Regions from separate parts of the Bradyrhizobium sp. YCK136 genome, predicted to be linked through region 3. Evidence: predicted binding sites of a transcription regulator. Region 3 holds the regulator's gene; each other region holds the start of a gene.
The links. The regulator PhoB, encoded in region 3, activates phosphate uptake and scavenging genes when phosphate is short. The targets are predictions, from matches to a motif close to TGTCATNNANCTGTCAT.
Positions count from the first base shown of each region.

Region 1: the regulator PhoB is predicted to act here: its motif matches at 3,063-3,079, upstream of ACFLEY_RS14480 (UDP-2,3-diacylglucosamine diphosphatase).
Region 2: the regulator PhoB is predicted to act here: its motif matches at 2,378-2,394, upstream of ACFLEY_RS19685 (DUF47 domain-containing protein).
Region 4: the regulator PhoB is predicted to act here: its motif matches at 2,734-2,750, upstream of ACFLEY_RS01240 (DUF2794 domain-containing protein).

Region 1 covers NZ_CP172424.1:3,073,747-3,079,090, forward strand. The annotation lists gene ACFLEY_RS14470 (PAS domain-containing sensor histidine kinase) at 1-1,775, opposite strand, end outside; gene thiD (bifunctional hydroxymethylpyrimidine kinase/phosphomethylpyrimidine kinase) at 2,086-2,886, shown strand; gene ACFLEY_RS14480 (UDP-2,3-diacylglucosamine diphosphatase) at 3,103-3,915, shown strand; gene ACFLEY_RS14485 (glycosyltransferase family 1 protein) at 3,915-4,988, shown strand; gene ACFLEY_RS14490 (threonine/serine dehydratase) at 5,052-5,344, shown strand, end outside.
Region 2 covers NZ_CP172424.1:4,124,831-4,130,174, forward strand. The annotation lists gene ACFLEY_RS19670 (ABC transporter substrate-binding protein) at 1-366, shown strand, start outside; gene ACFLEY_RS19675 (branched-chain amino acid ABC transporter permease) at 441-1,310, shown strand; gene ACFLEY_RS19680 (branched-chain amino acid ABC transporter permease) at 1,312-2,280, shown strand; gene ACFLEY_RS19685 (DUF47 domain-containing protein) at 2,437-3,081, shown strand; gene ACFLEY_RS19690 (inorganic phosphate transporter) at 3,154-4,161, shown strand; gene sugE (quaternary ammonium compound efflux SMR transporter SugE) at 4,154-4,468, opposite strand; gene ACFLEY_RS19700 (peptide chain release factor 3) at 4,627-5,344, shown strand, end outside.
Region 3 covers NZ_CP172424.1:9,280,118-9,285,461, forward strand. The annotation lists gene ACFLEY_RS44970 (aspartate aminotransferase family protein) at 1-956, opposite strand, end outside; gene ACFLEY_RS44975 (GcrA family cell cycle regulator) at 1,411-1,920, shown strand; gene phoB (phosphate regulon transcriptional regulator PhoB) at 2,177-2,884, opposite strand; gene phoU (phosphate signaling complex protein PhoU) at 2,907-3,623, opposite strand; gene pstB (phosphate ABC transporter ATP-binding protein PstB) at 3,635-4,456, opposite strand; gene pstA (phosphate ABC transporter permease PstA) at 4,453-5,298, opposite strand; gene pstC (phosphate ABC transporter permease subunit PstC) at 5,303-5,344, opposite strand, start outside.
Region 4 covers NZ_CP172424.1:253,763-259,106, forward strand. The annotation lists gene acnA (aconitate hydratase AcnA) at 1-1,069, shown strand, start outside; gene ACFLEY_RS01235 (thioredoxin family protein) at 1,290-2,066, shown strand; gene ACFLEY_RS01240 (DUF2794 domain-containing protein) at 2,814-3,185, shown strand; gene ACFLEY_RS01245 (GNAT family N-acetyltransferase) at 3,332-3,862, opposite strand; gene ACFLEY_RS01250 (Bax inhibitor-1/YccA family protein) at 4,092-4,883, opposite strand; gene ACFLEY_RS01255 (ABC transporter permease) at 5,153-5,344, opposite strand, start outside.

The DNA of each region.
Region 1 (5,344 bases), 3.6 Mb from region 3:
CCGCCGGGCATCACGATGTCGGTGAACAACAGGTCGATGGCCGGGTTGGTGCGAAGCTGCTGCAAGGCCTCCTTGCCGTTGACGGCCGCGACCACGCGATATCCCAGCGCCTCCACGCGCAGCGTGACGGAGGAGCGGACGAACGGATCGTCCTCGGCGACCAGGATCGTTTCGTGGCCCCGGGGCGCTGCCTCCTCGCGCGCCTCGATGTCGGCGAGCGACTGCTCGCCGCCGGCATGCGGCAGGTAGATGCGGACCGTCGTGCCGAGGCCCGGCTCGCTGTAGATCGAGACGTGTCCGCCTGATTGCTTGGCGAAGCCGTAGACCATGCTGAGGCCGAGGCCCGAGCCCTTGCCGACCTCCTTGGTGGTGAAGAACGGCTCGAAGGCGCGCTCGATGACGTCAGGCGTCATGCCCTCGCCGTCATCGGTGATCGAGATCAGGGCGTAGCTGCCGGACTCCACCTCCGGATGCTGGACGCGATAGTGCTCGTCGATCGCGGTGAGCTCGGTGCTGAGGGTGAGATGCCCGCCCGCCGGCATGGCGTCCTGCGCGTTGAGCGCGAGATTGAGCACGGCGGATTCGAGCTGGGCGCGGTCGGCGAAGGCGAGGATGGAGCCGGCGCCGAATGCCGTCGTGATCTCGATGTTTTCGCGCAAGGTGCGCTTGAGCAGCTTGTGCATGGAGGTCAAGAGCTCGCGGCACTCGATCGCGCGGGGTTGCAGCAATTGGCGCCGGCTGAACGCCAGCAGCCGCTGCGTCAGCTCCGCGCCGCGTTCGCCCGACTGGCAGATGTCGTCGGCGAAACGCCTGAGGTCGGGACGGGCCCTGAGCTGTTCGCTGAGAAACTCCGCGTTGCCGATGATGACGGTGAGGAGATTGTTGAAGTCGTGCGCGATGCCGCCGGAGAGCTGGCCGACCGTCTCCATCTTCTGCGCCTGCTGGAGCTGCTGCTCGGTCAGCTTGCGCGTGGTCAGGTCGTGGACGATGCCGACGTAGATCAGCTCGCCGTCCTGCCACGCCTGGCCCACCGACAGATCCATCGGAAAGGTCGATCCGTCCTTGCGCACACCGGCGGCTTCCCCGGTTGCGATGCGCAGCGTATGACCCGTGGATGAGGGCCTCTCCTCATTGGACATCAGCATACCGATGTCGAGATTCATGACCTCGTCGGCGCGATAGCCGAACAACCGTTCGCAGGCGGGATTGAACAGGAGAATGCGGGCTTGCGCGTCGAACAGGATGACGCCGTCGACCGCGGTCTCGACCACGGCGGTGAGGCGTGTCATGCTCTCGCGCAGCGCGCGCTGGGCTTCACGAACCTGGCCGAGGAGCTGGGCCGCATCCCGGTTCTTGCTCTCCTCCTCCTCGAGCGCGGCCTGGACCTGCCGGAGCTCGAACGGCGAGGGGATGGTCAGGATCTTCGGCAGAAGCGGCCAGAGCGCTCCCGCGGTGATGACCGACGCCACGGCGGTGAGCGCCTTGACGATGCCCTCGACGCCGTAGACGGGCACCCAGAGCGTGTAGATCGACAGCACATGCGTCAGGCCGCAGGCCATGATGAAGACGGCGAACGCCCAGAAGACCCACCCGAATTCGAGGTCGCGCCGCTTGGTGACGAGGATCGCGAGTGCAAACGGGATCGAGAAATACGCAAGCGCAATGCAGGCATCCGAAACGACATGCAGCCATATCAGCTCGGGCTCCCAGAGCAGGCAGATGCCGTGCGGGGAGAGCATCGAGGAGTCGAGGATACGTTCGAGGTAGGCCAACATGTGATTGCTTCCCGAGAGGATTGCGGCCGGGGCCGGCCCGCAACATGGCATCGCTGGACGAATCCGCCAATAAACGTCTCACTCACCGGGATGGGCGCCAAGGCCGGGCGATGCCGAGGGCATATTTCGCGGGATCTGCACACTCGCGGGACGACAAGGCTGGCCGGGCCTTTATCCGGCTGATTCGCCAGGGCCGGACCGGCATAGGTTAGCTCGTCGCGGCGCCCGCGGCCGGCCCGGCTTGCTGGCGCATCCGCGGCACGCTAGGACAAGGCATGGCGGTGTCCCTCTCAAACCAATGTATCCGGCGATGACGACGCCCGTGGCTCTCACCATTGCAGGTTCCGATTCAAGCGGCGGCGCCGGCATCCAGGCGGATCTGAAGACCTTCGCGGCGCTCGGCGTCTACGGCGCCTCCGCGATCACGGCGCTGACGGCGCAGAACACGCGCGGCGTCACCGGCATTCATGCGGTGCCGGCTGATTTCGTCACCGCGCAGATCGATGCGGTGTTCTCCGATCTCGACGTCGGCGCGGTGAAGATCGGCATGGTGGCCCAGGCCGCCAGCATCGATGCGATCGCAGCCGCGCTGGCACACTGGAAGCCGCGCCATGTGGTGCTCGATCCCGTGATGGTCGCGACATCGGGCGACCGCCTGCTGGCGTCCGAAGCCGTGGAAGCCCTGCGCATGCGACTGATGCCGCTGGCCTCGGTGATCACGCCGAACCTGCCGGAGGCGGCAGCTCTCCTCGGCGAGCCCGCCGCGGCCAGCGAGGCCGGGATCGAAGGCCAGGGGCGCCGGCTGCTGGCGCTCGGCTGCCGTGCGGTCCTGATCAAGGGCGGACACGGCGAGGGCGCCGAGAGCATCGACTATCTCGTCACGTCCGAAAGCACGATCGCGCTCGCCGCGCCCCGCGTCGCGACCAAAAACACCCATGGCACCGGCTGTTCGCTGTCCTCCGCCGTGGCGGCGGGTCTCGCCAAGGGCGAGACTCTCGAGCAGGCGGTGCGCAACGCCAAGGCCTGGATCAGCGCCGCGATTGCCGCTGCCGACCGCTTCGGCGTCGGCCACGGCCACGGGCCGATCCATCATTTTCACAAATTTTACTGACGCCGGCTTCGAGCTGCGCGCCGGCCCCGGCCGTTAACCAACAAGGCGACGGGGACCGGGCTTTTGCGGACAGCCATGGCCGCTTCGTGTCGCCTGATTGTCGCATGCGACTGATATTCGCGGGGAGGGCGAGGCGAGGTTTGATTCGTATCTGAGGGTGCCTCAAAGGTTCAATCGGTCATCCCCCTGTCACGGGATATTGTTACAGGCTGTCGCATGGGAAGCTACGATGTGAGTGACGAAAGCCCTGAAAGGCGCTTTCGCACCTTGTTCATCTCCGACGTTCATCTCGGAGCCCGCGGTTCACAAGCCGACCTTCTGTTGGACTTCCTGCGCTACCATGACGCCGAGACGATCTATCTCGTCGGCGACATCGTCGACGGCTGGGCGCTGAAATCGAGCTGGCACTGGCCGCAATCGCATAACGACCTCGTGCAGAAGCTTTTGCGCAAGGCGCGCAAGGGTGCCAAGGTGATCTACATCCCCGGCAATCACGACGAGTTCCTGCGCAACTATTACGGCACGCATTTCGGCGGCATCGACGTGGTCGAGAACACCGTCCACACCGGCGTGGACGGCAAGCGCTATCTCGTCATCCACGGCGACATCTTCGACCTCGTGGTGCAGAACGCGCGCTGGCTCGCCCATCTCGGCGACAAGGCCTACGACTTTGCGATCCAGATGAATCGCTTCGTCAACTTCTTCCGGCGCATGTTCAAGGTGCCCTATTGGTCGCTGTCGCAATGGGCCAAGCAGAAGGTCAAGAACGCCGTCAACTATATCGGCGCGTTCGAGCAGGCGCTTGCCGCCGAAGCGCGCCGTCACGACGCCGACGGCGTGATCTGCGGCCACATCCACTATGCCGTGATCCGCGACGAGGCCGGCATCCGCTACATGAACTGCGGCGACTGGGTGGAGAGCTGCACCGCGCTGGTCGAGCACGACGACGGCCATTTCGAGATCATCACCTGGGCGGATCAGTTGCAGAAGCCCGCGCAGGTGCCGCAAGTGGCAGCAAGGGCCGCCTGATGCGCATCCTGGTCGCGACCGACGCCTGGCACCCGCAAGTCAACGGTGTGGTTCGGACGCTGACCAAGCTTGCTGACGCCGCCAAAGGGCTTAGCGTTGAAGGTCTTAGCATTGAAGGTCTTGGCGTCGAGTTCAATTTCCTGACGCCGCAGTCGTTCCGCACCTTCGCGATGCCGAGCTATCGCGACGTGCGGCTCGCGATGCCGCGCCCGGCGCGAATCGCGAAGCTGATCGCGGAAGCCCGTCCCGACAGCATCCATATCGCGACCGAAGGGCCGATCGGCCTGATGGTCCGCCGCTATTGCCGCCAGCGCAAGCTGCCGTTCACGACCAGCTTCCACACCCGCTTCCCTGAATATGTCCGCGCCCGTGTGCCGGTTCCGGGCTCGCTGATCTGGCGGGCGCTGCGTCGCTTCCATGCGCCCAGCCGCGCCGTGATGGCGGCGACCCCGGCGCTCGCCCGCGAGCTGACCGAGCGCGGCTTTGACAATGTCGTGCTGTGGCCGCGCGGTGTCGACACGCACTTGTTCCATCCCCGCGCGATCGATCTCTGCCTGCCGGCTCCGGTGTTCCTCTCGGTCGGCCGCGTCGCGGTGGAGAAGAATCTCGAGGCGTTCCTCGACCTCAAGCTGCCCGGCACCAAGGTGGTCGTCGGCGACGGCCCGGCGCGGGCTTCGCTCGAAGAGGCCTATCCCGACGCGATCTTCCTCGGCGAGAAGCACGGCGAGGCGCTGGCGGAAATCTACGCGGCCGCCGACGTCTTCGTGTTCCCCAGCAAGACCGACACGTTCGGCCTGGTCCTGCTGGAAGCGCTCGCAAGCGGCCTGCCGGTCGCGGCCTTCCCGGTGAAGGGCCCCCGCGACGTGATCGGCGATGCACCGGTCGGGGCGCTGGATCATGACCTGCGCAATGCATGCTTTGCCGCGCTCGACATCTCCCGGCAGGCCTGCGTCGAATTCGCCGCCAATTACACCTGGGAGGCCTCGGCGAGGGCCTTTATCGACAGCATAAGGGCGGTCGGTGCGGTGCTGCCGGGCCGGAACGGGGCGGAGCAGCCACGCTTCGTCGCCTGAAGAAGAAAAACCCTCGCGCGGAGGTGTCTTGCCCGGGCGTCATCCGCCGCGATAAGGTCGGCCATGACCGAACAGCCCCTTCCGATCGGCCCTGCCGATATCGATGCCGCAGCGCGGGTGATCGCACCCTTCGCCATCCGCACCCCGCTGTTGTCCTTTCCCGTGCTCAACGAGCGCGTCGGCGCAAAAGTGTTCCTGAAGCCGGAGATGCTCCAGCGCACCGGCTCCTTCAAGTTCCGCGGCGCCTTCAACAAGGTCGCCTCGATCCCGCAGGACAAGCGCGCCGGCGGCGTCGTGGCATTCTCTTCCGGCAACCACGCCCAGGGCGTGGCGGCGGCGGCCAAGATCCTCGACAT
Region 2 (5,344 bases), 4.6 Mb from region 3:
ACCCGGGCGTTCTCGAAGCGCTTTGCCGGGAAAATGAAGAACAACGCGCCGCCGACCATGGTGCAGGCCGGCGTCTATGCCGGCGTGCGCCACTATCTCAAGGCGCTGGACGCACTCGGCGGCAATCCACACGACGGCGTCAAGGTCGTCGAGAAGATGAAGTCGATGCCGACGGAGGACGATCTGTTCGGCAAGGGCGAGATCCAGCCGAACGGCCGCACCATCCACAGCGCCTATCTGTTCGAGGTCAAGAAGCCCTCGGAGTCCAAGGGCCCGTGGGACTTCTACAAGCTGGTCGGGACGGTGCCGGGCGATCAGGCCTTCACGCCGCTGTCCGAGAGCAAGTGCGCGCTGTTGAAGAAGTAGGATAACGGCCCGCAGGCCTTTGAGGCCTGCGGGCGACTTTCAGGGGAACGCCGAAGGGACCGGGTGCGGGATCGATGCAGGCACTTTACGCTCAGCTACTGGTGGGACTGATCAACGGCTCGTTCTACGCGCTGCTCAGTCTCGGGCTTGCCGTGATCTTCGGCATGCTCAACATCATCAATTTCGCCCATGGCGCGCTCTACATGATGGGCGCCTTCGTCGCCTATTTCCTGCTGAACAATGATTATCTCAGTATTGGCTACTGGCCGGCATTGATCGTCGCTCCGATTGTCGTCGGCATCTTCGGCATGATCCTGGAACGGACCATGCTGCAATGGCTGACCGGGCTTGACCATCTCTACGGCCTGCTGCTGACCTTCGGCATTGCGCTGATCGTGCAGGGCGTGTTCCAGAACTATTTTGGATCGTCGGGCCTGCCTTACGCCATTCCTGACCAGCTCAAGGGCGGCATGAATCTCGGCTTCATGTTCCTTCCGGTCTATCGCGGCTGGGTCGTCGTGTTCTCGCTTATCGTGTGTCTGGCGACCTGGTACCTGATCGAGAAGACGCGGCTCGGCGCTTACCTCCGCGCCGCGACCGAAAACCCGACGCTGGTCCGCGCCTTCGGCATAAACGTGCCGCGCATGATCACGCTGACCTACGGTCTCGGCGTCGGCCTTGCCGCGCTCGCCGGCGTGCTCTCGGCGCCGATCAACCAGGTGCGGCCGCTGATGGGCGCCGACCTCATCATCGTCGTGTTTGCCGTGGTGGTGATCGGCGGCATGGGATCGATCATGGGCTCGATCATTACCGGTTTCGCTCTCGGCGTGATCGAGGGCCTGACCAAGTATTTCTACCCCGAGGCCTCCAACACCGTCGTGTTCGTGCTGATGGTGCTGGTGCTCTTGGTGAAGCCATCGGGATTGACGGGAAGGGCGGCCTGATATGACAGCCTTGACGGACGATACGCTGCGGGCGACCCCGCGCGCGATGCGTGACGAGATGATCGTGTTTGCGGTGATGGCGCTGCTGCTGGCGTCGGTGCCGTTCACGGGGGTCTATCCGTTCTTCGTGATGCAGGCGCTGTGCTTCGCGCTCCTCGCCTGCGCCTTCAACCTTCTGATCGGCTATGGCGGCCTGCTGTCGTTCGGCCACGCGATGTTCTTAGGCACGGCCGGCTATTGCAGCGCGCATGCGCTGAAGGTGTGGGCGTTGCCGCCGGAGCTCGGCATCCTCGTCGGCGTCGCCGGTGCTTTCGTGCTCTCGATCGTGACCGGCTACATCTCGATCCGCCGCCAGGGCATCTATTTCTCGATGATCACGCTGGCGCTGTCGCAGCTCCTGTACTTCATCTACCTCCAGGCGCCGTTCACCCATGGCGAAGACGGCATCCAGGGCATTCCGCAGGGGCACATGTTCGGCGTCCTCGATCTCTCCAAGCCGACGGTCCTGTACTACGTCGTGCTGGTCGGCTTCCTCGCCGGCTTCCTGTTGATCTTCCGCATCATCAACTCGCCGTTCGGCGAGGTGCTGAAGTCGATCCGCGAGAACGAGCAGCGCGCGATCTCGCTCGGCTACCGGACCGACCAGTACAAGTTCCTGGCCTTCGTCCTGTCGGGCACGCTGGCCGGCTTCGCCGGATCGCTGAAGGTGTTCGTGGCGCAAAATGCCTCGCTCACCGACGTACACTGGTCGATGTCGGGCGAAGTCGTGCTGATGACGCTGGTCGGGGGTCTCGGGACCATCTTCGGACCCGTGGTCGGCGCCTTCGTGATTATCGCCATGCAGCAATATCTGGCGAGCTTCGGCCAATGGGTGACGGTGATCCAGGGCTCGATCTTCGTGATCTGCGTGCTCACCTTCCGCCGCGGCGTCGTCGGTGAAATCGCGCATTACTTCCGGCGTTCGCTCTAAGTAATTGATTTAAGGTCAATTTACCCGCTTCGTGAAAGTGGTGGATGATCCGGCACCGCGAGCGTGAGGTGGCACGCGCGCGGACCGAAAATGGTCTATGACAGTTTCGTGACGGCCCTTCCGGGCCGGGCCATTTCCAACCGGTAGTCTATCCCCATGATGCGATGGTTTCGCGCTTTCCTGCCCAAGGAAGAACGGTTCTTCGACCTGTTCGACCGACATGCCCAGACCGTGATCCAGGGCTCGATCGCGCTCCAGGGCATGCTCAACGGGGGCGAGGAGACGCCGGTCTATTGCCAGCGCGTCAACCAGTTCGAGAACGATGCCGACAACATCACCCGTGAGGTGCTGACGGCGGTGCGCCGCACCTTCATCACGCCGTTCGACCGCGGCGACATCAAGAACCTCATCACCTCGATGGACGACGCCATCGACCAGATGCAGCAGACCGCCAAGGCCGTGATGCTGTTCGAGGTCCGCGCCTTCGAGCCGCCGATGCGCGAGATCGGCGGGCTTCTGATCGAATGCGCCAATCTGGTCGGCCGTGCGCTGCCCCTGATGCAGCAGATCGGCAAGAACGTGGCCATGCTGACCGCGATCACGGAAGAGCTGACCAAGCTCGAGGGCCGGGTCGACGATCTCCACGACATCGGGATGAAGGAGCTGTTCCTCAAACACCGCGACGGCAACGCGATGGATTTCATCGTCGGTGTCGAGATCTACGACCATCTCGAAAAGGTCGCCGATCGCTTCGACGACGTCGCAAACGAGATCAACAGCATCGTCATCGAGCAAGTGTAGCGCATGATCCGGAAAAATGTGCAGCGGTTGTCCGCGCAAATCATGCCAAAACTTTAAGGCAGGGGCCTCGCCGTGGATGCTGCGTTGGGTCTTCCCGTCCTGGTCGGACTGATCGCCGTCGCGCTGCTGTTCGACTTCTTGAACGGCCTGCATGATGCTGCCAATTCGATCGCGACCATCGTCTCGACCCGCGTGCTGCGGCCGCAATTCGCGGTGTTCTGGGCCGCCTTCTTCAATTTCGTCGCCTTCATGGTGTTCGGGCTGCACGTTGCCCAGACCATAGGCACCGGCATCATCGATCCCTCGATCGTCGATGCCCAGGTGATCTTCGCGGCGCTGGTCGGCGCCATCGTCTGGAACCTCGTGACCTGGGCGCTCGGCATCCCGTCTTCGTCGTCGCATGCGCTGATCGGCGGGTTGTTCGGTGCCGGCGTGGCCAAAGCCGGGATCTCGGCGGCGGTCTGGAGCGGATTGTCCAAGACGGTGATCGCCATCGTGCTGTCTCCGCTGGTCGGCTTCCTGCTGGCGATGCTGCTGGTTGCGATCGTCTCCTGGGCCTCGGTGCGATCGACGCCCTTCGCCGTGGATCGCGCCTTCCGCATCCTGCAATTCGCCTCCGCCTCGCTCTATTCGCTCGGCCATGGCGGCAATGACGCGCAGAAGACCATGGGCATCATCGCCGTGCTGCTCTATTCACAGGGCCATCTCGGCAGCGAATTCTCGGTGCCGTTCTGGGTCGTGCTGTCCTGCCAGGCGGCGATGGCGATGGGCACGCTGATGGGCGGCTGGCGCATCGTCCGCACCATGGGCCTGCGCATCACGAAACTGACGCCGATGCAGGGCTTTTGCGCCGAAACCGGCGGCGCCGCGACCCTGTTCATGGCGACCTTCCTCGGGGTTCCCGTCTCGACCACCCACACCATCACCGGCGCCATCGTCGGCGTCGGCGCCGCCCGCCGCCTCTCGGCGGTGCGCTGGAACGTCGCCAGCTCGATCGTCTATGCCTGGGTGATCACGATGCCGGCCTCGGCGATCGTCGCCGCGCTGACCTGGTGGGCGGTCAGGATTTTCGTCAAGTAACGAGCTTCAGCCCGATGATACCGGCAACGATCAGTCCGATGCTGGCCAGGCGAAGCGCGGTCGCCGGCTCGCCGAACAGGATGATCCCGAGCGTCGCGGTGCCGACCGCGCCGATGCCGGTCCACACCGCATAAGCGGTCCCGACGGGCAGCGATTTGAGCGCGAGCCCGAGCAGGATCACGCTGCCCGCCATCGCCGCGAGCGTGATGACGGAGGGAACAAGCCTGGTGAAACCCTCGGTGTATTTCAGGCCGATCGCCCAGGTGATCTCGAGAAGACCGGCGACGAACAGGATGCTCCAGGCCATGACGACCCTCCATTCAAAGCAGGGTCGTCCCCGCGGCTGATATGCTGGTGGATAGGAGGGCCGTCCCTCCCAAACGGCTATATGGGGCTGGCCGAAGGGCTCCGCAATTACCAAATCAGGCTTGATCCGGCCCATTTTCCCTGCCAAACGCTCCCGCCATGTCCGACATCGCCACCACCACAGCCGAATCGCCGGCCCGTTCCCTGCTTGCCGCTGAAGTGGCGCGGCGGCGCACCTTTGCGATCATCTCCCACCCCGACGCCGGCAAGACCACGCTGACCGAAAAGCTGCTGCTGTTCGGCGGCGCCATCAACCTCGCCGGTCAGGTCAAGGCCAAGGGCGAGCGGCGCAATACGCGCTCGGACTGGATGAAGATCGAGCGCGAGCGCGGTATCTCGGTCGTGACGTCCGTGATGACCTTCGAGTTCGAGGGCCTCGTGTTCAACCTGCTGGACACGCCGGGCCACGAGGATTTTTCGGAAGACACATATCGCACGCTGACGGCCGTCGATTCCGCCGTCATGGTCATCGACGCCGCCAAGGGCATCGAGGCGCGCACCCGAAAACTGTTCGAGGTCTGTCGCCTGCGCGACATTCCGATCATCACCTTCATCAACAAGATGGACCGCGAGAGCCGCGACGTGTTCGAGCTGCTGGACGAGATCGAGAAGACGCTGGCGCTTGACACCACGCCGATGACCTGGCCGGTCGGCCGCGGCCGCGACTTCCTCGGCACCTATGACGTGGTCAATGGCGGCGTGCGCCTGCTCGAAGGCGGCGGCGCCAAGACCGGCGCGGCGCAGCAGATCGAGATCGAGGAGCTCGCCAAGCTCAACGCCAATCTCGACGTTTCCGCGGTGAAGGACGAGCTCGAGC
Region 3 (5,344 bases):
TCGATCACGGAGGCGAGCTTCTGCTTGAGCAGCAGCGACATCTTCTGCACGTGATCGAAGAAGCCAGGCTTCAGCATGACGTCGAGCACGGCGTTCGCCGCCGCGACCGCGAGCGGATTGCCGCCGAAGGTCGAGCCGTGCGAGCCGGGACCCATGCCGGCCGCCGCGTCCGCGGTGGCCAGGATCGCACCGATCGGGAAGCCGCCGCCGAGCGCCTTGGCCAGCGACATCACGTCAGGTGTGACGCCGGTACGCCGATGCGCGAACAGATCGCCGGTGCGGCCCATGCCGGTCTGCACCTCGTCGAAGGCGAGCAGCAGGCCCTTCTCGTCGCAGAGCTGGCGCAATGCCTGGAGGAACGCAGGTGTTGCGGAACGCACGCCGCCCTCGCCCTGAATCGGCTCGATCAGGATGCCGGCGGTCTGCGGACCGATTGCCTTCTTCACGGCCTCGATGTCGCCATGCGGGACCTGGTCGAAGCCATCCATCGGCGGACCAAACCCTTCGAGATATTTTGCAGATCCCGTCGCAGCCAGCGTCGCCAGCGTGCGGCCGTGGAAGGCGCCTTCGAAGGTGATGATGCGGTAACGTTCCGGATGACCCTTGGAGAAGTGATGATGGCGGACCAGCTTGATCACACCTTCCAGCGCCTCGGCGCCGGAATTGCAGAAGAACACGAAGTCCGCGAAGCTTTCATTGCAGAGGCGCGTCGCGAGCTTCTCGCCGTCCGGACTCTGGAACAGGTTCGACATGTGCCAGAGTTTTGTGGCCTGCTCCTGCAGCGCCTTGACCAGCGCGGGATGGGCGTGGCCGAGCGCGTTCACGGCGACGCCGGAGGTAAAATCGAGATAGCGATCGCCATTGGTCGCAATCAGCCAGCAACCTTCGCCGCGCTCGAAACCGAGGTCGGATCTGGCGAAAACGGGAAGCAAATGCGGCGCTGCGCTGTTAGTCATGACGATCACTTGATGTTGCGGACGGCCTGAACACGCTCATGCAGCGCACCATTGACCGGCCCGGAAAACGAAACGTGCCGCCTTTTAAGGGCGGCACGTGACACTATCTTATGCCTGGTGAAACCGGTGTCAATGCCGCCCGAAAGCCTCGCGAAACGCTGAATCCGTAGTCTTGCGGAGCCGAAATTGCGGGGTTTTCGCCACGGAACATGTGGAAGCGAGTCGGCGGACTCTTGCGCGTGAGTCACGCCATATTGTAGCGTTTGGCTTGTCAGATACGACATCTCGTGCAGTGTTTCTGATCCTCTAAGTCCTCATGTACCGGCGTAGACGTTCGGGCGTTATCGGCGCGCCCGGCGAGCCTTAAGGGATTCTGACGGCACGGGTTTTTCGAGGCTTAGGCATTCGCCGCGAGGCGCCAGGATGGCAGCCGCACGGCGAGGGAAAGGGTGCAATGACGGTTTTGACCTGGTCCGACGATCGCGTCGAGCAGTTGAAAAAGCTCTGGGAGGCCGGATTGTCGGCCAGCCAGATCGCAGCCGAGCTCGGGAACGTGACCCGCAATGCCGTGATCGGCAAGGTACACAGGCTCGGCCTATCCGGCCGCGCCAAGAGCCCCTCATCGGCGGCTCCGCGGCCGCGCAAGGCGCGCCCCGCGCAGCACATGATGCGGGTGAGCCGCCCCATTGCGCGCGGCAACACCGCGCTGGCGCAGGCCTTCGAGGTCGAGGTGGAGGCCGAACCGGTCACCTACGACAACGTGGTGCCGATGAGCCAGCGGCTGTCGCTGCTGGAGCTGAACGAGGCGACCTGCCACTGGCCGGTCGGCGATCCCTCGAGCCCGGATTTCTTCTTCTGCGGCGGCAGGGCGCTGTCGGGCCTGCCCTACTGCGCGCAGCACTCGCGCGTGGCATATCAGCCCGCCGCGGATCGCCGGCGCGCACCGGCGAAGCCCTCGCGGTGAGTTTGTTCTGAAATCGAGTGACGGCCGTCACGCGTTGACGGCCCAACAAACTCGATGTCGTCCCGGACAAGCGCGCCTGAAGCGCGCGCAGATCCGGGACCCATAACCACCGCAAGATGTGGCTACGGGGACTCGGAGTTACCTTCTTCGCGCGACAACCACGCCCTGTGATTATGGGTCCCGGATCTGCGCTTACGCTTGTCCGAGACGACACTGAGAGTGTGGCTGTAGCCCGCTAAACCAACGCCTGCAAACCCTACGTCTGCTCCGCCTTCGCAAAGCGATCATCCAGCGCGTAGCCGGCGCCGCGGACGGTGCGGATGGGATCCTGCTCGCGGCCGAGATTGAGCAGCTTGCGCAGGCGGCCGATGTGGACGTCGACGGTGCGCTCGTCGATGTAGATGTCGCGGCCCCAGACGCTGTCGAGCAGCTGCTCGCGCGAGAACACGCGGCCGGGATGCTCCAGGAAGAACTCCAAGAGGCGATATTCGGTCGGGCCGAGGTCGATCGGCCGGCCCGAGCGCGCGACGCGGCGCTTGTCGCGATCGAGCTCGATGTCGCCATAGGCCAGCACCGTGGCGAGCCGCTCCGGGCTTGCGCGCCGCAGCAGGCCCTTCACGCGCGCCAGGAGCTCCGGCACCGAGAACGGCTTGACGATGTAGTCGTCGGCGCCGGTCGCAAGACCCCGCACCCGCTCGCTCTCCTCGCCGCGCGCGGTGAGCATGATGATCGGGAGCTGCTTGGTCTCGGGCCGGGTCCGCAGCCGGCGGCACAGCTCGATGCCCGACAGGCCCGGCAGCATCCAGTCGAGTACGATCAGATCGGGGATGTGTTCCTTGAGGCGGGTGTCGGCGTCGTCGCCGCGCATCACCGTCTCCACATCATAGCCGTCGCCTTCGAGGTTGTAGCGGAGAAGCTCGGTGAGAGCTTCCTCGTCCTCAACCACCATAATGCGTGCGCCCATGGTGTCGTCGCTCCTTAAGTCTTCAGGTATTCGGGACCGTCGTGGCGAAGGTCGTCATGTCGCCCTTCGGTCGCTTGTCGGTGATCGCCTGGCCCTCGATCATGTAGAACACGGTCTCGGCGATGTTGGTGGCGTGGTCGCCGATCCGCTCGATGTTCTTTGCGCAGAACATCAGATGGATGCAGAACGAGATGTTGCGCGGATCCTCCATCATGTAGGTGAGGAGCTCGCGGAACAGCGAGGTGCAGATGGCGTCGACTTCCTCATCGCCCTTCCACACCGCCATCGCCGCCGGCAGATCATGCGCGGCATAGGCGTCCAGCACCGACTTGACCTGCTGCTGCACGAGGTCGGTCATGTGCTCGAGGCCGCGGAACAGCTTGAGCGGATGAAAATCCGTCTCCAGCGCCGCGACGCGCTTGCCCATGTTCTTGGCGAGGTCGCCGATGCGCTCGAGATCGGTCGCAACGCGCATGGCGCCGACGATCTCGCGCAGATCGACCGCCATCGGCTGGCGGCGGGCGATGGTGAGCACGGCGCGCTCCTCGATGCGCTTCTGCAGCGCGTCGAGCTCGGTGTCGGTGGCGACGACGCGCTGGCCGAGCGCGACGTCTCGGCGGATCAGCGCGTCGACGGAATCGACGATCATGCGCTCGGCGATCCCGCCCATCTCGGCGACGAGCCGGGTGAGCTCCTGGAGGTCGGTGTCGAAGGCCTTTGCGGTATGTTCAGAACCCATGTCCCGTCTCCTCAGCCGAACCGGCCGGTGATGTAATCCTGCGTGCGCCGGTCGCTCGGCGACGTGAAGATCTTGCTGGTGTCGTCGAACTCGATCAGCTCGCCGAGATACATGAACGCGGTCTTGTCGGAGACGCGCGCCGCCTGCTGCATGTTGTGGGTGACGATCGCGATCGTGTAGTTCTCGGACAGTTCCTGAATCAGCTCCTCGACCTTGGCGGTCGAGATCGGGTCGAGCGCCGAGCAGGGCTCGTCGAACAGGATCACCTCGGGCCGCACCGCGACGGTGCGGGCGATGCAGAGGCGCTGCTGCTGGCCGCCGGAGAGCGACAGGCCGGAGGCGTTGAGCTTGTCCTTGACCTCGTTCCAAAGCGCGCCGCCGCGCAGCGCCTTCTCGACGCGGTCGTCCATCTCGGACTTCGAGATCTTCTCGTAGAGGCGGATGCCGAAGGCGATGTTCTCGTAGATCGTCATCGGGAACGGCGTCGGCTTCTGGAACACCATGCCGACGCGGGCGCGCAGCAGGTTGAGGTCGAGCTTGCCGTCGAGGATGTTGGTCTGGTCGAGCATGAGCTGGCCGGTGGCGCGCTGCCCCGGATAGAGGTCGTACATCCGGTTGAAGATGCGCAGCAGGGTCGACTTGCCGCAGCCGGACGGGCCGATGAACGCGGTGACGCGGTTGGTGCCGAGCGTCAGGTTGATGTTCTTCAGCGCGTGGTGCTCGCCGTAATAGAAGTTGAGGTTGCGCACCGTCACCTTGGCCGGCGCTTCCGGCAGCAGCGGCGCCTGGGGCAGCCCACCGGCCGCGCTCATCGATACGGAAAGCTCACTCATTTTGCGGTCCTCTCGGCGCCAAGGATGCGCGCGCCAATATTCAGGGCAAGCACGGTAATCGTGATCAGCAGCGCGCCGCTCCAGGCGAGCTGCTTCCAATAGGCGTAGGGGCTCTGGACGAAGTTGTTGATGGTGACCGGCAGGTTCGCCATCGTCTTGTTCAGGCCAAGGCTGAAGAACTGGTTCGACAGCGCGGTGAAGAGCAGCGGCGCGGTCTCGCCGGCGACGCGGGCGGTGGCTAGCAACACGCCGGTGATGAGGCCGGAGCGGGCGGCACGATAGGCGATCCGCTTGATCACCAGCGAGCGCGGCAGGCCGAGCGCGGACGCCGCCTCGCGCAGCGCGTTCGGCACCAGCAGCAGCATGTCCTCGGTCGTGCGCAGCACCACCGGGATGACGATGACGGCGAGCGCGAGGCTGCCTGCGATCGCCGAGAAGCCGCGCATCGGCACCACCACCGCGCCGTAGATGAACAGACCGATGATGATCGAGGGCGCCGAGAGCAGGATGTCGTTGATGAAGCGGATCACCGAGGTCAGGCGGTCGTTGCGGCCGTACTCCGCGAGATAGGTGCCGGCGAACAGGCCGAGCGGCGCGCCAATGCCGACGCCGAGCACGGTCATGATGATCGAACCGGCGATGGCGTTGCGCAGGCCGCCTTCGGTCGAGCCCGGCGGCGGCGTGTCTGCCACGAAAATCTCGAGGTTCAGACCGGCGATGCCGTTGTAAAGCAGCGTGATCAGGATCAGCGCAAGCCAGGTGACGCCGAAGGCGGCGGCGGCGATGCAGAGTCCGCGAACGACGATGTCCTTGCGGCGGCGGCGTGAATAGATCGGGTTCATGGCGCTAGTTCCCCGCCTTCTTTTCCAGCCGCATCAGCATCAGCCG
Region 4 (5,344 bases), 750 kb from region 3:
CGTGCAGGCGAACTATCTGGCCTCGCCGCCGCTGGTCGTCGCTCACGCGCTCGCGGGTAGCGTGACCAAGAACCTCGCCGTCGAGCCGCTCGGTGAAGGCAAGGACGGCAAGCCGGTGTACCTCAAGGACATCTGGCCGACGTCGAAGGAGATCAACGCCTTCATGAAGAAGTTCGTGACCGCGTCGATCTTCAAGAAGAAGTATGCCGACGTGTTCAAGGGCGACACCAACTGGCGCAAGATCAAGACCGTCGAGAGCGAGACCTATCGCTGGAACATGAGCTCGACCTACGTGCAGAACCCGCCCTACTTCGAAGGCATGAAGAAGGAGCCGGAGCCGGTCACCGACATCGTCGAGGCGCGCATCCTCGCCATGTTCGGCGACAAGATCACCACCGACCACATCTCGCCGGCCGGTTCGATCAAGCTCACCTCGCCCGCGGGCAAGTATCTCAGCGAGCACCAGGTGCGTCCCGCCGACTTCAACCAGTACGGCACCCGGCGCGGCAACCATGAAGTGATGATGCGCGGCACCTTCGCCAACATCCGCATCAAGAACTTCATGCTCAAGGGCGCCGACGGCAACATCCCGGAAGGCGGCCTCACCAAGCACTGGCCCGACGGCGAGCAGATGTCGATCTACGACGCCGCGATGAAGTACCAGCAGGAGCAGGTGCCGCTGGTGGTGTTCGCCGGCGCCGAATACGGCAACGGCTCCTCGCGCGACTGGGCTGCAAAGGGCACGCGCCTGCTCGGCGTGCGCGCGGTGATCTGCCAGAGCTTCGAGCGCATCCATCGCTCCAATCTTGTCGGTATGGGCGTGCTGCCGCTGACCTTCGAGGAAGGCACCTCCTGGTCGTCGCTCGGCCTGAAGGGCGACGAGAAGGTCACGCTGCGTGGTCTCGTCGGCGATCTGAAGCCGCGCCAGAAGCTGACCGCGGAGATCGTCTCCGGCGACGGTTCGTTGCAGCGCGTTTCGCTGCTTTGCCGCATCGATACGCTGGACGAGCTCGACTACTACCGGAACGGCGGCATCCTGCACTACGTGCTGCGCAAGCTCGCGGCTTAAGCGCGGATTTGTGAACGGTGGCTCACTGCGAAGTGAGTAGAAGGTTAAACGAAGGCGGCCTATCACAAGGCCGCCTTCGCGCGTTTGCGGCATGCTTCGGATGGGCCCGCCCGGCGGAAACTCCGCCCTGGACGGTTGAATGTGCCGTGCCCGTAAGACTACGGTGACCATCAGGCGATAAGATTTCCCTTCCCACGAGCAACGGTGTGCGGCGTTCGACATGACAGCAATGACGGCTTCTCATCTGATTTCACGTTGGTCCGGTGCCTTCTGGTCGGGAGCACTCGGCATCTGTGCGATCGTCGCCGTCATCCGTCCCGCTGAGGCTGATCCCCGCGCCGTGGTTGAGCTCTTCACCTCGCAGGGCTGCTCCTCCTGCCCGCCCGCCGACAAGATCATCGGCGATCTCTCCAGCGATCCCTCGATCATCGCGCTGAGCATGCCGATCGATTATTGGGATTATCTCGGCTGGAAGGACACGCTGGCGGATTCGCGCTTCTCGGCGCGGCAGCGCGCTTATTCGCGCATGCGCGGCGACCGCGAGGTCTACACCCCGCAGGTCGTGGTGAACGGCTCGACGCATGTCGTCGGCAGTGATCGTGCCGGCATCGAGAGTGCGATCGGCAAGACCGACAAAGGCATGGGCGTGATGAGCGTGCCGGTGACGATGTCGCTCTCGGGCAAGCAGATCCACGTGTCGGTGGCCGCGAGCAAGGAGCCGGCGATCTCGCACGGCGAAGTCTGGATCTGCTCGATTGCGAAGTCAGTGCCGATCGCGATCGCCAAAGGCGAAAATCGCGGACAGCAGATCACCTATCACAACGTGGTGCGCAACCTGCTCAAGGTCGGCGACTGGAACGGTCGTCCGGAAAGCTGGACGGTGCCGATCGAGAACCTCACGCGCGACGGCGTCGATGGCGCGGTGGTCTATGTCCAGGACGGCAGCCGCGAGAAACCCGGCCCGATGCTGGGCGCGGCATACACGTCGCTGCACTGACGCGCACGCTTCGCATTCTTCCTGATGCGCGGTCTGGCTCTATCTCCTCATGGTGAGGAGCGCGCCCCTTGCGCGCGCGGCGGACGATGCTGCGCATCGCCGCGAGAACCATGAAAGGCCCCGCTGATGCCGCTCGGGCCTCGATCCTTCGGGACGCCGCGCGAAGGATGAGGGGAGAGAGCGTACGCAAGATCGTGTCGGAAAAATCTTGTCCCTCGTCATTCCGGGGCGCGCCTCTTTGGCGCGAGCCCGGAATCCATTTCTCAACTGGGAACCTTGGATTGATGGATTCCGGGCCCGCGCTTCGCGCGTCCCGGAATGACAGCGGGGAAAGAAACATCCCGACACAAACAAAAAAGGACCAACTCGCGTTGGCCCTCCTTGTCGCGCGTACAGACCCGATCCCGTCGACCCCGGGGGGCTGGGGGCTGAGGAATCCGGAACCGAAAGGACCGGGTCAACGCACACAGCTCTTTTCGCAGTGCAGGGCGGCAGGCGCTGGGCGGAAAAGCGGCGATACTATGATTCCTGCTAACGATCCCGTGACGGTTCGTCGCGACAGAGTTCCACCGTTGCGTGTGTTCCGATTCGCCCCCGGTTCAATGGGTTGCACCGAGAGCTCTTCAAACAGCCCTCGAGAGCCCTTGCGGTGGGGAACGGTTGGCGCAATCATGCGATTGTCATGATCCGCGGTTCCGGGGACGGTTTTCGCGGACGCGATCATGCCGTGCGATCAGGAGGCGCTCCATGAGTCTGACGTCGGAGGATGCCGATCCGAGCGAGCAGCGCGCGGCGGCGCGTCCCCCCGCTGCGAATGCGCAGCCGAACCAAGTGACCTTCAACCGGCTCGAGCTGCGCCGAATTCTCAATCTCTACGGCAGCATGGTCGCCGACGGCGAGTGGCGCGACTATGCCATCGACTTCCTGAAGGACCGTGCGGTGTTCTCGGTCTATCGCCGTGCCTCGGAAGTGCCGATCTATCGCATCGAGAAGGACCCGCGCCTCGCGCGCAAGCAGGGCATGTACAGCGTGATCTCGGCGACCGGCCTGATCCTGCGCCGCGGCCACGAGCTCGAGCGCGTGCTGCTGGTGATCGATCGCAAGCTGGCCGTGGTGTGACGACCTTCGGTCGTCATTCCGGGGCGCGACGAAGTCGCGAACTCCGGCGCGCGGTTGCGCGCCTGAGAATCTCGATCCGCATCGCTCGCTTGAAACTTCTGGATTCCGGGTTCGCGCTATGCGCGCCCCGGAATGACGTGAGGCCCTTACTTCCCCGGCACCGTGCTGGCGCCCTCGCCGAGCTCGCGCTGCATCATCACCGTGTCGAGCCAGCGGCCGAATTTCAGCCCGACATTGGGATGCGTGCCGATCATCCTGAAGCCGCCCTTGGTGTGCACGCCGATCGAGCCGGCATTGGCGGAATCGCCGATCACCGCGATCATCTGGCGGAAGCCGCGCGCCTCGCACTCGGCGATCAGCCGCTCCAGCAGCAACGAGCCGACGCCGCGGCGGTGGAAGGAGGGGTCGAGATAGATCGAATTCTCGACCGTGAAGCGATAGGCTGGCCGCGGCCGGTAGGCGCCGGCATAGGCGTAGCCGGCAACGCGGCCGTCGAGGATGGCGACGAAATAGGGATAGCCGCCGTCGACCAGCGCGCGGTAGCGCCGCGTCATCTCGGCAAGATCCGGCGGCTCCAGCTCGAACGTCGCCGTGCCCTCGCGGACGGCCTGCTGGTAGATGGCGGTGATGGTGGGGAGGTCGGCCTCAAGGGTGGGCCTGATTTCAGGTGCGGACATGGGGGAAGATTAGAGCCTTCCCGCGGCGGCCGGAAGAGGCAACATCGTTTCCATATACTCCGTCATTGCGAGGAGCCCTTGCGACGAAGCAATCCAGAAATGCATCCGCGGAAGCACTCTGGATTGCTTCGCTGCGCTCGCAATGACGGTGTTCGTGGAGGCACCCGGCTCAAACAAAAACCCCGGCCTCTCGGCCGGGGTTCGTGTCGTCCACTCTCTCGCCGATCGCTTAATCGCGCTGGCCGAGGAGCTGCAGGAGCAGCGTGAACAGGTTGATGAAGTTCAGGTACAGCGACAGCGCGCCGGTGATGGCCGCACGCTCTGCGATGTCACCGCCGGCCGCAGCGTAGCCGTAGATGTAGTCGTTCTTCAGCCGCTGGGTATCCCAGGCGGTGAGGCCCGCGAACACCAGCACGCCGACCACCGACACGATGAACTGCAGCATCGAGCTCGCCAGGAACAGGTTCACCAGGCTCGCGATGATGATGCCGATCAGGCCCATGAAGAGGAACGAGCCCATCCCGGTCAGATCACGCTTGGTGGTGTAGCCGTAGAGGCTGAGCGCACCGAAGGTCGCCGCGGTGATGAAGAACACCCGCACGATCGAGGTGTGCGTGAACACCAGGAAGATCGACGACAGCGAGATGCCCATCAGCGCCGAGAACACCCAGAACAGGATCTGGGCGGTCGAGGGCGCCAGACGGTTGATGCCTGCCGAGATCACGAACACCATGGCGAGCGGCGCGAGCATGAACAGCCACTTCAGGGGGCTGACGAACATCGCATAGCCGAACGGCGTCAGGAACAGCTTGCCGACGCGGACGGCTTCCGGGGTCGGAACGTCGGTCACGGCGGCCATGTAGACGCCGAGTGCGGCAAGGCCCGTGATGGCGAGGCCAATGCTCATGTAGTTGTAGATGCGCAGCATGTAGGCGCGCAGGCCGGCATCGACCGTCGCGGCGTCAACACGCCCGGCGGCCCTGCCGAAAGGAGAAGCGTAGTTACGGTCTAGGTCCGACATGGTCGAATTCCCGTTGGTTGGCCGGTCCGGCATGAGGGTCGCCATGCCGCCGGTTCGTCAAACTCTATCTCGGATACCGATGTCTGCCGACTAAATTTTGGCTAACAATCGGGGGTCCGAACCCATTGGATATGTGGGAAACTAACACATTCGCTGCAACCGTCCACGCGCGGCCGAATGTCGCCCTCGCCGGCAATCCTGGCGAGCGGACGTGGTTAATCGCAAGAATCGTGCGTTTCCGCACCCGCGCGGCGGCCCGCTACCTTTTGTCACAAATTCCGGAACACCGTGGCGGGCTTTTTGTTCAACGCCAGGAGCGTGCCGGCGAGCCCGAGCCCGACGGTGACGACCAGGGCGGCCACGACCACGCCGGCCGCGCTGCCGGCCTGCCAGACGAAGCTGAGCGTCATCAGCCGCGTCACGATCATCCAGGCGGCGATGCTGCCGGTGATCACGCCGAA